DNA from 2 places in the Mesorhizobium sp. L103C105A0 genome. Region 2 is predicted to be linked to the other one. Evidence: riboswitches for the same ligand, from Rfam matches in the RefSeq annotation. Region 2 holds a riboswitch; the other holds the start of a gene.
What was found. A riboswitch is a leader RNA that binds a small molecule or an ion and turns the genes downstream of it on or off. The one in region 2 is predicted to bind cobalamin.
Positions count from the first base shown of each region.

Region 1: another riboswitch for cobalamin. It lies ahead of X727_RS149135 (aromatic ring-hydroxylating dioxygenase subunit alpha); the one in region 2 lies ahead of X727_RS157520 (CbtB domain-containing protein).

Region 1 covers NZ_AYXF01000004.1:439,791-446,031, reverse strand. The annotation lists gene X727_RS149110 (alpha-glucosidase family protein) at 3-1,667, shown strand; gene ugpC (sn-glycerol-3-phosphate ABC transporter ATP-binding protein UgpC) at 1,734-2,846, shown strand; gene X727_RS149120 (DUF680 domain-containing protein) at 2,920-3,153, opposite strand; gene X727_RS149125 (DUF680 domain-containing protein) at 3,225-3,428, opposite strand; gene X727_RS149130 (DUF680 domain-containing protein) at 3,494-3,700, opposite strand; cobalamin riboswitch at 4,202-4,404, shown strand; gene X727_RS149135 (aromatic ring-hydroxylating dioxygenase subunit alpha) at 4,521-5,768, shown strand; gene X727_RS149140 (hybrid-cluster NAD(P)-dependent oxidoreductase) at 5,806-6,241, shown strand, end outside.
Region 2 covers NZ_AYXF01000002.1:457,290-463,530, forward strand. The annotation lists gene cobD (threonine-phosphate decarboxylase CobD) at 1-806, opposite strand, end outside; gene cbiB (adenosylcobinamide-phosphate synthase CbiB) at 805-1,782, shown strand; gene cobO (cob(I)yrinic acid a,c-diamide adenosyltransferase) at 1,931-2,545, opposite strand; gene cobU (bifunctional adenosylcobinamide kinase/adenosylcobinamide-phosphate guanylyltransferase) at 2,547-3,059, opposite strand; gene X727_RS157525 (CbtA family protein) at 3,052-3,855, opposite strand; gene X727_RS157520 (CbtB domain-containing protein) at 3,871-4,050, opposite strand; cobalamin riboswitch at 4,086-4,282, opposite strand; gene X727_RS157515 (gamma-glutamylcyclotransferase) at 4,350-5,042, opposite strand; gene X727_RS157510 (aromatic ring-hydroxylating dioxygenase subunit alpha) at 5,178-6,241, shown strand, end outside.

The DNA.
Region 1 (6,241 bases), on a different contig from region 2:
TTATGCAAGCCGCTTTGAAGGCGACCTCGAAGCCCGATCTCGCCGTCGATCGCGACTGGTGGCGGGGCGCGGTGATCTACCAGATCTATCCGCGCTCCTATCAGGACTCCAATGGCGACGGCATCGGCGACCTCAAGGGCATCATCCGCAGGCTGCCCTACATCGCCTCGCTCGGCGTCGACGCCATCTGGATTTCGCCCTTCTTCAAGTCGCCGATGAAGGATTTCGGCTACGACGTCTTGGACTATTGCGACGTCGACCCGATGTTCGGGACGCTCGCCGATTTCGACGCGCTGGTTGCGGAAGCCCATCACCTCGGCCTCAAGGTGATGATCGACGAGGTGCTGTCGCACACCGCCGACAACCATCCATGGTTCAAGGAGAGCCGCGCCAGCCGTAGCAATCCCAAGGCCGACTGGTATGTCTGGGCCGACGCCAGGCCGGACGGCACGCCGCCCAACAACTGGCTGTCGATCTTCGGCGGCTCGGCCTGGCAGTGGGACACCAGCCGCCAGCAATATTATCTGCATAATTTCCTGTCCGAGCAGCCGGACCTCAACTTCCACAATCTGGAAGTCCAGGACGCGCTGCTCGACGTCACCCGCTTCTGGCTGGAGCGCGGCGTCGACGGCTTCCGCCTCGACACCATCAATTTCTACTTCCACAGCCAGGGGCTGGAGAACAATCCGCCGCTGCCGCCCGAAGAGCGCAACGACCAGACAGCACCTGCGGTCAATCCCTACAACTACCAGGACCATATCTACGATAAGAGCCGGCCGGAAAACCTTGCCTTCCTCGAACGGTTCCGGGCGCTGCTCGACGAATATCCGGCGGCCGCCGCGGTCGGCGAAGTCGGCGATTCGCAGCGTGGGCTGGAAGTGGTCGCCGCCTACACCGCCGGCGGCAAACGCGTCCACATGTGCTATTCCTTCGATTTCCTGGCGCCGGAAAAGATCAGCGCCGCCAAGGTGCGCCAGGTGCTGGAAGCCTTCGGCAAGGTCGCCAGCGACGGCTGGTCGTGCTGGGCCTTTTCCAACCACGACGTGATGCGTCCGGCCTCGCGCTGGGCCGCCGACGAGGCCGACCCGGCCGCCTATCTGAAGGTTATCTCGGCGCTGCTGATGTCGCTGCGCGGTTCGGTCTGCCTCTATCAGGGAGAGGAGCTTGGGCTGGGCGAAGCCGAGTTGCAGTTCGAGGATCTGCAGGACCCCTACGGCATTCGCTTCTGGCCCGAATTCAAGGGCCGCGACGGCTGCCGCACGCCGATGGTGTGGGATGCAACCGCCAGCAATGCCGGCTTTTCGACGGCCAAGCCCTGGCTGCCGGTGCCGGGCAAGCACTTGTCGCAAGCGGTCAATGTTCAGCAGGGCGACGCGGCCTCGCTGCTCGAGCACTACCGGCGCTTTCTCGGTTTCCGCCGCCAGCATCCGGCCCTGGCCAAAGGCGACATCGAGTTCATCGAAAGCGAGGGCGACACCGTCGCCTTCACTCGCCGTGAGGGCAATGAGCAGATCGTCTGCGTCTTCAATCTGGCCAGCAAGCCGGCCGAGGTCGATCTCGGTGGTCAGGCGCTGCTGCCATTGGCCGGGCACGGTTTTTCGGGACAATCCGGCACAGGTTCCATCCGCCTCGGCGGCTACGGCGCCTGGTTCGGGCGCATCGACTGAGTTTTTGACGAAACTGGATTTTTTGAGGAAATCCAGGTTCTCTAGGGAAATCACTGGGAGGAAATTATGGCCGATGTCACGCTGAGACAGGTGAAGAAATCATACGGCAATCTGCACATTCTCCACGGCATCGACCTCGACATAAAGTCGGGCGAGTTCATCGTCTTCGTCGGCCCGTCGGGTTGCGGCAAGTCGACCTTGCTGCGGTCCATCGCCGGGCTTGAGGAGATCACCTCCGGCGAGCTGAAGATCGCCGGCGAGGTGGTGAACGACGTGCCGCCTTCCAAGCGCGGCATTGCCATGGTGTTCCAGTCCTATGCGCTCTATCCGCACATGACCGTCTACGACAACATGGCCTTCTCGATGAAGATCGGCAAGGAAAGCAAGGCCGAGATCGATAAGCGGGTGCGGCAGGCCGCCGAAATCCTGCAGCTGACCAAATATCTCGACCGCCTGCCCAAGGCGATGTCGGGCGGCCAGCGCCAGCGTGTCGCCATCGGTCGCGCCATCGTGCGCAATCCGAAAGTGTTCCTGTTCGACGAGCCGCTGTCGAATCTCGACGCGGCGCTGCGCGTCGCGACCCGCATCGAGATCGCCAAGCTCAAGGAATCGATGCCTGCCACGACCATGATCTACGTCACCCACGATCAGGTCGAAGCGATGACGCTCGCCGACCGCATCGTCGTGCTGAAGGATGGCCATATCGAGCAGGTCGGCACGCCGATGGACCTCTACAAGAAGCCCGGCAATCTGTTCGTTGCCCAGTTCATCGGCTCGCCGGCCATGAACATCCTGCCGGCGACAATCGACAGGACGGGCAACCCGACAATCGTCAGCCATGTCGGCGGCCGCAAGGCAACGGTGCCGATCGCAACGCCGGCGTCAGCAAAGGGTGCGGCAGTCAGCTTCGGCGTGCGGCCGGAGGATCTGTCGGCCGCCACCGGCGCGGAATATCTTTTCGAGGGCGTGGTGGACTATGTCGAGCAGCTCGGCGAGGTGCAGCTTGTCTATGTCGATATCGGCCGCGCTGACCTGCCGTTGGTGACCAAGCTGCCCGGCAATGTCGAGGTCAAGCGCGGGGCAAAGCTGCGACTGACCGCGGATGCCGGGGACCTGCACATCTTCGACGCCGATGGGCACTCCTTCTCGCTCAAGCCGGTGGAAGTGAAGGCGGCTTGAGATAGCTGCGTCGTACAGGCATGAAAAAAGAGCGGCGGGCCAGGCCCGCCGCTCTTTTTTTAAGCTTCGGCTGTTAGTTGTTGCCGAACCGATCCCTGTCGCTGCTCTGAGGAACGAACTTCTGTTGGTCGTTCGACGAGTTCAGCAGCTTGTAGACCGCCGAGTTGGTGCCGGTCGACGAAGTGCGGGTGGTGTCGACGGCAGCGGCCGGCTGGTTGGCGCCATTGGAGCCATAATTGTCGCTGCCGGCAAAGGCAGCGCTCGAAATAGCCAGAACGGCTGCGGTGGCAAGAACGATCTTCTTCATTTTAGTCTCCTGAATTTTTCTGATGCCGCCAGCTGCAGCGGATAAGCCCGCCACGTGCTGGAAACCGGCTTTTAGCGGCCGAAAAGGTTACGGTCGGCACCGTGGGCAGGCGCCTGCTCGGCTGGAGCCGACTTCTCAACCGAAGCCGTATGGCCACTATCGGTCGACGTAATCGCAGGCTGGTTGGCGCCGTTCGAACCGTAGTTGTCGCTGCCGGCGAAAGCGCTGCCGGAGATGGCCAAAACGGCGGCGGCAGCAAGGATGATCTTTTTCATTTCAATACTCCTGAATTTTTTGGGATCCCGAGAGCGACGGGTTAGCCGCCCTTCTTTGGTCGGGATCAGCGATTGCCGTAGAGGTCGCGGTCGGCGCCCTGAACGACAGGCTGCTTGTCAGCGTGCGCCGGCTTCTGAATGGAAGCCGTATACGAGCTGTCGACCGAGACGGCTGGCTGGTTCGCACCATTGGAACCGTAATTGTCGCTACCGGCGAAGGCGCTGCCGGTGATCGCCAAAACGGCTGCGGCAGTGAGGATGATCTTTTTCATTTTTAGTACTCCAGTTTGTCTGTCCGTCTAGCGGCGTGTCTTGGGAGGAATTCGCGTCGTTCGGACAGCCCCTATGTGGGAAAGCCATAGGCTGGTTGCCAATCACGAAGTTGTTCCGTGTGGACCACGGTCCTGCACCTTGAAATTGTGCCAGGAAGTTCCTCTATGGTCATTTATCGCATTGTTTTCAGTCGCTTATGTCGAACCGAGTGGTTCGCTCCGGTGTCGGTTTCCGGGCCGTCGTTCACACCGTCCTGCACGCATTGTCAACAGAAACGAACCGTTCGGTTCGATTAGAGATTGCTAATAGTAACTTTTCGATACCGTTGAGCCCTTTTTGCCCCCGATCGGAACTGGATCCGCAGCGATTCGAAACGGCGATGATAGCGCCGCAAGACAGGATCTCAGCCCTTCGGTGGTCGGCGGGGGGCGTATGCCGCGCGTGTCGCGCCGCATGGATATGATGTCGCTTTCATGCCGACGTCGCGATCGCTGCCGTGATTAGATGATCGCATCTCAGGTGCCGCTTCGTGACGACGCAGCGGAGAATTGGGAAGCCGGTCAGAATCCGGCGCTGCCCCCGCAACGGTGGTGGAGTTCAAGTCGCAACGGGAGACCACTGGGCAAGAGCCTGGGAAGGTGTCGCGATGGTCCGCAAGGACAACTCCAGAGCCCGGAAACCAGCCCGAGATGCCTAGACTCGACTGATCGCGGTGGGCGGTCAAGAGGTGGATAGTGCATGTCCGGAGCCGCGCCGGCCTGCGTCCGATCCTTCCTCCATCACCACCAAGTTCAGTCCTTAAACCACGAGGACAGAACTATGGATACGCGCAACGACATGCTGAGGCTCCTGAACGGCCGCAAGCAAGGCTTTTCGCTGGAACAGCCCTTCTACACCGACCCGGACTATTTCAAGCTCGACATGGAGCTTATCTGGTATCGCGACTGGCTGTTCATCGGCCATGATTGCGAACTGCCGAAGCCCGGCAGCTATATCACCGTGCAGATCGGCGATTATCCGGTGGTGCTGGTCCGCGACCAGAAGGGCAACATCAACGCCTTTCACAATTCCTGCCGCCATCGCGGCAGCCGTGTCTGCAACACTGAGAAGGGCATGGCGGCAAAGCTTGTCTGCCCCTATCACCAGTGGACCTACGAGCTTGACGGCCGGCTGCTGTTTGCCCGCCAGATGGCCGACGGTTTCGACAAGAGCCAGTTCGGCCTGAAGCCCGTCGCCTGCGAGAGCGTCGGCGGCTACATCTTCATCTGCCTGGCAAAAGAACCTGACGACTTTGCGCCGATGCGCGCCATGATAGAGCCCTACCTCAAGCCGCACCGGCTGAATGAAGCCAAGGTCGCCTTCGAGAGCACCATCATCGAGAAGGGCAACTGGAAGCTGGTCTGGGAAAACAACCGCGAATGCTATCACTGCGCCGGCAATCATCCAGAGCTGTGCAAGACATTCCCCGAAGCGCCGACGGTGACCGGCGTGCAGGGCGCCGACAGCGATCCGGAGATGCTGGCGCACTGGGCGAAATGCGAGGCGGCGGGCCTGCCGAGCAAGTTCCGCATCGATCCGGCCGGGCAATACCGCGCCACCCGCGCGCCGCTGCTGCGCGATGCCGTCAGCTACACGATGTCGGGAAAGCGCGCGGTGACGAAGAACCTGTCCGACACTGTTGCCGCCGACCGCATCGGCACCTTGATGCACTACCACTATCCGACGACCTGGAACCACATACTGATCGACCATGCGGTCACCTTCCGGGTGCTGCCGATCAGCGCCACGCAAACCGCGGTGACGACCAAGTGGCTGGTGCACAAGGATGCGGTCGAGGGGGTCGACTACAACCTTGAAGAGCTCACCCACGTCTGGACCGAGACCAACGACCAGGACCGCCGCATCGTCGAGGAAAACGCCTTCGGCATCCTGTCGCCGGCCTATGAGCCCGGCCCCTATTCGGAGCTGCACGAGGGCGGCGTGATCCAGTTCGTCGAATGGTACGCGGCCTTCATCGGCCCGCGCCTTGCCGAAGGCGGCCGGCCGGCGCTGCGCAGCGTCGCGTGAGCTGGAGCGGGCGAAGAGGGACCAGAGGATGAATGCGATGACGGATCTTGGGCTCTATCGCCATCTCGACCAGATGGCGCCGTGGAACGACAGGCTGCAGGTGCTGGAAGTGATCGGCGTCAGCGACGAGGCGCCCGACGTCAAGACCTTCACCTTCCGCTCCGACAATCAGACCTGGTTCCGCTACAAGCCGGGCCAGTTCCTGACGCTGGAACTGCCGACACCGGACGGGCCGCTGATGCGCACCTATACGCTGTCGTCGTCACCATCGCGGCCGTTTTCGATCGCGGTGACGGTCAAGGCGCAGGCCGGCAGCATCGGCACGCGCTGGATGTTCGACCATCTGGTGCCCGGCTCGCACGTCAAGGCCTACGGACCGGCGGGCGACTTCTCGTTGCACAGCCACCCGGCGGCCAAATACCTGTTCATTTCGGCTGGCTCCGGCGTGACACCGATGATGTCGATGCTGCGCT
Region 2 (6,241 bases):
GCATCGAGCCGCGCCGCATCCTGCGCCAGCCGCCGCCGCATGTCGGCCTGCCAGCCGCTGTCGGCAAGCGCGCGGATGCCGTATTCGAGCGCTGGGCCGGCGACCGCCCAAGGGCCGAATTGCGTTTCAAGCCTTTCGACCGTCGCTGCATCGGAAAGTGCGAAGCCGAGCCGCAGGCCGGCGAGACCGAAGAACTTGCCAAACGAGCGCAGCACGACGATGCCGCCCCGCCCGACATCGCCGGCCAGGCTTTCCGCGTGCGGGCCGACATCCATGAAGGCTTCGTCGACGACCAGCAGACCGCGTATGGCGCGCAATGTCTCGGCAAGCCGAAGCAGCCTTTCCCGCGACACGACTCGCCCGTCGGGATTGTTGGGATTGACGACGATGGCAATTTCGGCTCCGGCAAGCGCCTCGAAATCGTCGACCTCCGCCACCGCATGGCCGGCAATCGCGGCGGCCCTGGCATGCTCGGCATAGGTCGGCCCGAGCACGAGCGCCTTGCCGGGGCTGACCAGCGAGGCGACGCGCGGCAGCAGGATCTGCGTGCCCGGGGCGACCACCACATTCTCGGCCGAAGGCGCGCCATAGGCGCCGGCCGCGACTCTGGCCAGCTCACGCAGGCGCGCGGCCTCCGGCAATCGTGACAGGGCGGTGGCGGGCAGCTCGAAAAGCGGGTAGGAGTGCGGATTGATACCTGTCGAGAGATCGACGAAAGGTTGTGGCGCGTGAGGGAAGAGCGCCCTCGCCCGGCCAAGGGATCCACCGTGATCCACCACAGTAATCGCTCCATCAGAAAGCTTCATGTCGATCCTGATCGCTTTCCTGTCGCTGGCCATCGAACGCATCCTGGGTTACCCGGACTGGCTGTTCCGTGCCGTCGGCCATCCCGTCACCTGGTTCGGCAGGCTGATAGCCTTTCTCGACCTCAGGCTCAACCGCGACACTGATTCCGACGCGCTGCGTCGCCGCCGCGGCGCGCAGGCGCTGCTGGTGATCGTGCTGGTGCCGGCGGCAATCGCCTTCATCGTGCAAATCCTGCTCTGGCAGCTCTTTCCTGCCGGCATGATCATCACGGCAATCCTGGCCTCGTCGCTGCTGTCGCAAAAGAGCCTTACCGAACATGTCGAGGCGGTGGCCGATTCGCTGGATACCGGCGGGCTGGCGCTCGGCCGCATTGCGGTTGCGCGCATCGTCGGCCGCGATCCAGAGAAGCTCGACCATGCCGGCGTCAGCCGCGCCGCCATCGAAAGCCTGGCCGAGAATTTCTCCGACGGCATCGTTGCGCCCGCCTTCTGGACAGGTGTCTGCGGTCTGGCCGGCGGCGTCGCCTACAAGGCCGCCAACACCGCCGATTCGATGATCGGCCACCGCACCCCGCACCACGAGGCCTTCGGCCGCGCGGCGGCACTCTTCGACGACTGGATCAACCTGCCGGCGTCCCGGCTGACCGCGTTGCTGATCGTTGCCGCCGCCTTTCTCGTTGACGGCGCCGATCCCCGCAACGCTTGGCAAGCAATGCGGCGCGACGCCAAAAAGCACCGCTCACCCAATGCCGGTTGGCCGGAAGCAGCAATGGCCGGCGCACTCGGCCTGGCGCTCGCCGGCCCGCGCAGCTATGGCGGCGTCATCGTCGAGGACGCCTATATGGGCGAAGGCGGTAGGCGCGCGGCGGAAAGCCAGGACATCAGGCAGGCGCTGAAATTGTACCAGGTGGCGGACTATCTGCTGATTGGGCTGTTCGGGTTGCTGTCGGCGGTGCTTATCGCGGTGACGTTCTGAGAGCTTACCGTCGCCCTTCCTTTACCCTCCCCCTTGTGGGGAGGGTCGGCGCGAAGCGCCGGGGTGGGGGACTGCGACCCTACGAGAACCCCACCCCGATCCGCTTCGCGGATCGACCCTCCCCGCAAGGGGGAGGGTACGAAACCCCTCAAAACTCGATCCCCTGCTGCGCCTTCACGCCGGCCGAAAAATGATGCTTCGTCACGCCCATCTCCGTCACCAGATCCGCCGCCTCGACCAGCGCCGGCTTGGCGTTGCGGCCGGTGACGACGACATGCAGACCTTCGCGCCGCGCTTTCAGCGCCGCCACCACTCTGTAGAGATCGAGATAGTCGTAACGCAGCGCGATGTTCAGTTCGTCCAGCACGACGAGGCTGATCGAGGGATCGGCGATCAGCTCCAGCGCCTTGGCCCAGGCGGCTTCGGCCGCCTTAATGTCGCGCTTCAGATCCTGCGTCTCCCAGGTGAAACCCTCGCCCATCGTGTGCCAGACGACGCGGTCGCCAAACGCCGCGAAGGCATCCTTCTCGCCGGTGTGCCATTTGCCCTTGATGAACTGGACGATTCCGACGCGCTTGCCATAGCCGAGCATGCGTAGCGCCAGCCCGAAGGCAGCCGTGGTCTTGCCCTTGCCGGGTCCGGTGTTGACGATCAGCAGCCCCTTCTCGACCGTCTTTTCCGCGACCTCGGCGTCCTGCACCGCCTTGCGCTTGGCCATCTTGGCGCGATGGCGCTCTTCATCTTTTGCGTCAATATCGGTCATCTCATTTCACCTTGAGCGGCAGCCCCGCCACCATCAGAAGCACCATATCAGCTACCACCGCGATCTGCTGGTTGAGCCTGCCGGCGGCATCGCGGAACCGGCGTGCCAGCGCATTGTCGGGCACAATGCCTTGTCCGACTTCGTTGGAGACCACGAACCACGGCCCGCGCGGCCGCGAAAGCACATCGGCCAGCCGCCGGCACTCCCCCTCTAGATCATGATCGGCCAGCATATGATTGGTCAGCCAAAGCGTCAGGCAGTCGACAAGCACCGGCTGGTTGTCCGGCAATGCCTCGAGCGCACCTGCAAGATCAAGCGGGGCATCGATGGTCGCCCATCCCTCGCCGCGGCGCGAGCGGTGTTGCGCGATGCGCTCGCGCATTTCGCCGTCATAGGCTTGCGCGGTGGCGATATAGGCCCATGGCGGCGGCAACGCCGTCGCCAAAGTTTCGGCATGCGCGCTCTTGCCGGAGCGCGCACCGCCGATGATGAAGGTCAAACTGCGATCAGGCAAAGCTGTCGCGCAGGCTGGTCGCGGTGCCGGTGAAGCGCGAGTGCACTATGCCGACAACTGCGCCGAGCACCAGCCAGAACACCAGATTGGTCACCGTCACCGCCACCACGAACTGATGATGCAGGCTCTCCGGGATCGGCGTTACGAAACTGTCAGGCTGCGGCGCGCCGACAATATGCGGGGCGACGATCAGGACGACGGCGAGCACGGTCAGGGGCGCCGACGTGCGGAAGGTAATAAGGGCAAGGCCGATCGCGGTTGCCATCACCGTTGCCCACCACCAGATCTGGCGCTGTATGAGATCGGCCGCCGGCATTGCCGGCAGTTCCGGCGGCAGGCCGAGTCCCGGCGCCAGCGTGAACACGGCAAAGCCCGCCAGACCCCAGAACACGCCCTGGCGCCAGCTGCCGATGCCGCCGGCGAACTCGGAAACCGCCACCAGGACCAGCGCGAAGCCGATGCCGGTGACGATATTGGCGACGACACTGAAGGCGAAACGCTCGAAGCCGTCGGCCGGCGCCCAGCCTTCGTCCTCCGCCGGCGCGGCTGCTTCAGCCGGTGCTGCGCTGCTCACCGCATTTTCCGCCGGCGCGGCGGTGCTCATGGCATCGGTGTCCGCAGCGTTGGCGGCGGGCGCCGCGGCATGCTGATGCTCATGGCCGCCACCAGCCTTTTCGTAGACCTCCGCCTTGAGGATCAGCGGCACGGTGGCATAGGCCTGCATGCAGGCGAGAGCGACACCGGCCACGAGCCCTGCGATCGCCGCGATGAACACGACGTTGCGAAACAGGTTCATGATGTCAGATCCTCGTCAGTGGCAGGGAAACGCCATCGAATGGCGATAGTCGTGCGCCGCATTGTGGACCGCATCGATGTGCGAGAAACCGACAACGCCGACGACGAAAATGCCCAGAAACGCGCTAAGCACGAGCTGCATGAAGCGCGACTGCGAGGAGACGGAAGCGCCGAGGGAGACGGAAGCGGTATTCATATCTTGTCCTTTCGCCCTCCACCCGAGGGCATCGAAGTCAGTTCCCTGTCGCCGGCAGGTCTCCTGGCTCGCGGATCAGCGCCCTTCCCCACCTTCCCGAAGAAAAAATCCCCAGTGGCTTGGAGAGGACTACCGCACACAGTTGCGGGGGCAGCCACGGCATTGGGCAACAAGTCAGCCCTCACCGCATTCCCTCTTGGTCCCTAACGGAACCGACGACATGCATGACTATAGGCTGAAACGGTCGCATCCGGCAAACCAAATTCCGCCGGCCAACAGCGCGAATGCGCCATGCGGCGTTACGGGTTCAACGCGGTGATCCGCTCGGCAACCAGCCGCTGCAGCCGCCACAGATGGCGATCGTGAATGCCGCGCTCTTCAAGGTTTTTCACCGTGTTGTAGAGATAGTCGGCGCCCGACCCCCAGTGCCCGCAGGACGTTGCCAGCCTTTCGACGACCTTGCCCTCGTCGAGCGGTCCTGAATAGGTCAGGCCGTTGCGGTTGATGACGAAGGCCAATGCCCTGAGCGGTCCGGCCTCGCTTGCAAGCTTGAGCATGCGCGGCCGGTAGCTTGTCGGCTTCAGCGTGACTTCGCGCCGGAAAAGCCGGCCCAACTGCTCGCGCCGGTTATTGTCGGTCAGCCGAAAGGCGACGCCCTTGCATTGTCCGCCACGGTCCAGCGCCATCATCAGGCCGGGGCTGTCCTTGGTGCCGCGCCAGCGCGTCATGTTCATGCAAAAGGACCGATGCCAGCCGCGCGCCAGCGCAACGCGGTCCTCGACATAATCTATTTCCGGTTTCCAGATCAGCGATCCATAGCCGAACAGCCATAGCGGTTCGCTGTCCGGGAGTTCGACCTGCAATTCATCCAGCAGCGCGTCATAGTCGGCTTCATCGAGATGCATCGCGTCCGGATCCGGCCCGGGGTCCCTGATCTCGCGCCAGCAGCGCGCGACCAGCTCCGGCGTAAGCGACATCTGTCGTGCGGCCACTTCCGAATCCCCCCAATTTCCGAATGTCCCGTGTCCAGGACATGATTATGCGCCGCGCCTGCAACCGGCAATGCGGCACTCTGATTGACAAACGATTTGCCGGGGTGTCGGCTGACGCTTCATAGGAAGCCAGCCATGCATCCCAGCCCGAGCGAGCGCGACCCCTATAACGGCCTGAGCCGGGCCGAACCGACGCTACCGTCGTCGGCCTATTGGGATAGCGAGGCTTACCAGCGCGATCTCGACGCCATCTGGCACAAAAGCTGGCTGCTCGTCTGCCGCGAGGCCGACCTCGCCCAGCCGCTGGCGTTCAGGACATTCCGCGTCGGCACGCAGGAAATCGTCATTCTGCGGGACGAGACCGGCGAACTGCGCGCCTTCCACAACACTTGCCGGCATCGCGGCTCGCAGCTTTGCCAGGAAAGCGAGGGCCGGCTGAAAGCGCGGCTCATCACGTGCCCCTACCACGCCTGGTCCTACTCGCTGCGCGGCGATCTCGTGCGCGTTCCCTCGAAATCGCTGCCAGATGGTTTCGACAAGGCAGATCATCCGCTCTACCGGGTGGCGCTGTCGGTATGGCGCGGCTTTGTCTTTGTGAACCTTCAGCAGGCTGCGGCCGGCTCCGCCGGGACCTCCTTCGATCCCGCATCCGGCGACCTCGCCAACTGGCCGCTGGAAACTCTGGTATCAGGCCATGTCCTGCGCAAGGTGATGAACTGCAACTGGAAGATCTTCTGGGAGAACTTCAACGAGTGCCTGCATTGCCCAGGCGTCCACAAGGACCTGTCTCGGCTGGTGCCGATATACGGCCGCGGCCTGATGAGCCGGCACGACGACCCCGACTGGGTCCGCCATGCCGACAATGACGCACCGGAGTTTTCGGGTGGCCTGCGCGCCGGCGCCGAGACCTGGTCGCGCGACGGACATGCCCATGGCCCGGTCTTCCCGGGCCTGACGCCGGCCGAGCGTGCGGCCGGACAGACCTATGCCACCAGCCTGCCCTCGATGTTCATCGTCGGCCATGTCGATTATGTCAGGACGGTGCGACTGATGCCGCTCGGTCCCGAACAGACCGAACTCACCGCCGAGTGGCTGTTCGCGCCCGAGGCGCTGGCTGAGACGGACATCGACAATGTCGTCGCCTTCGGCACCCAGGTGCTGGAGGAGGATGCCGCGATCTGCGAGATCAATCAGAAAGG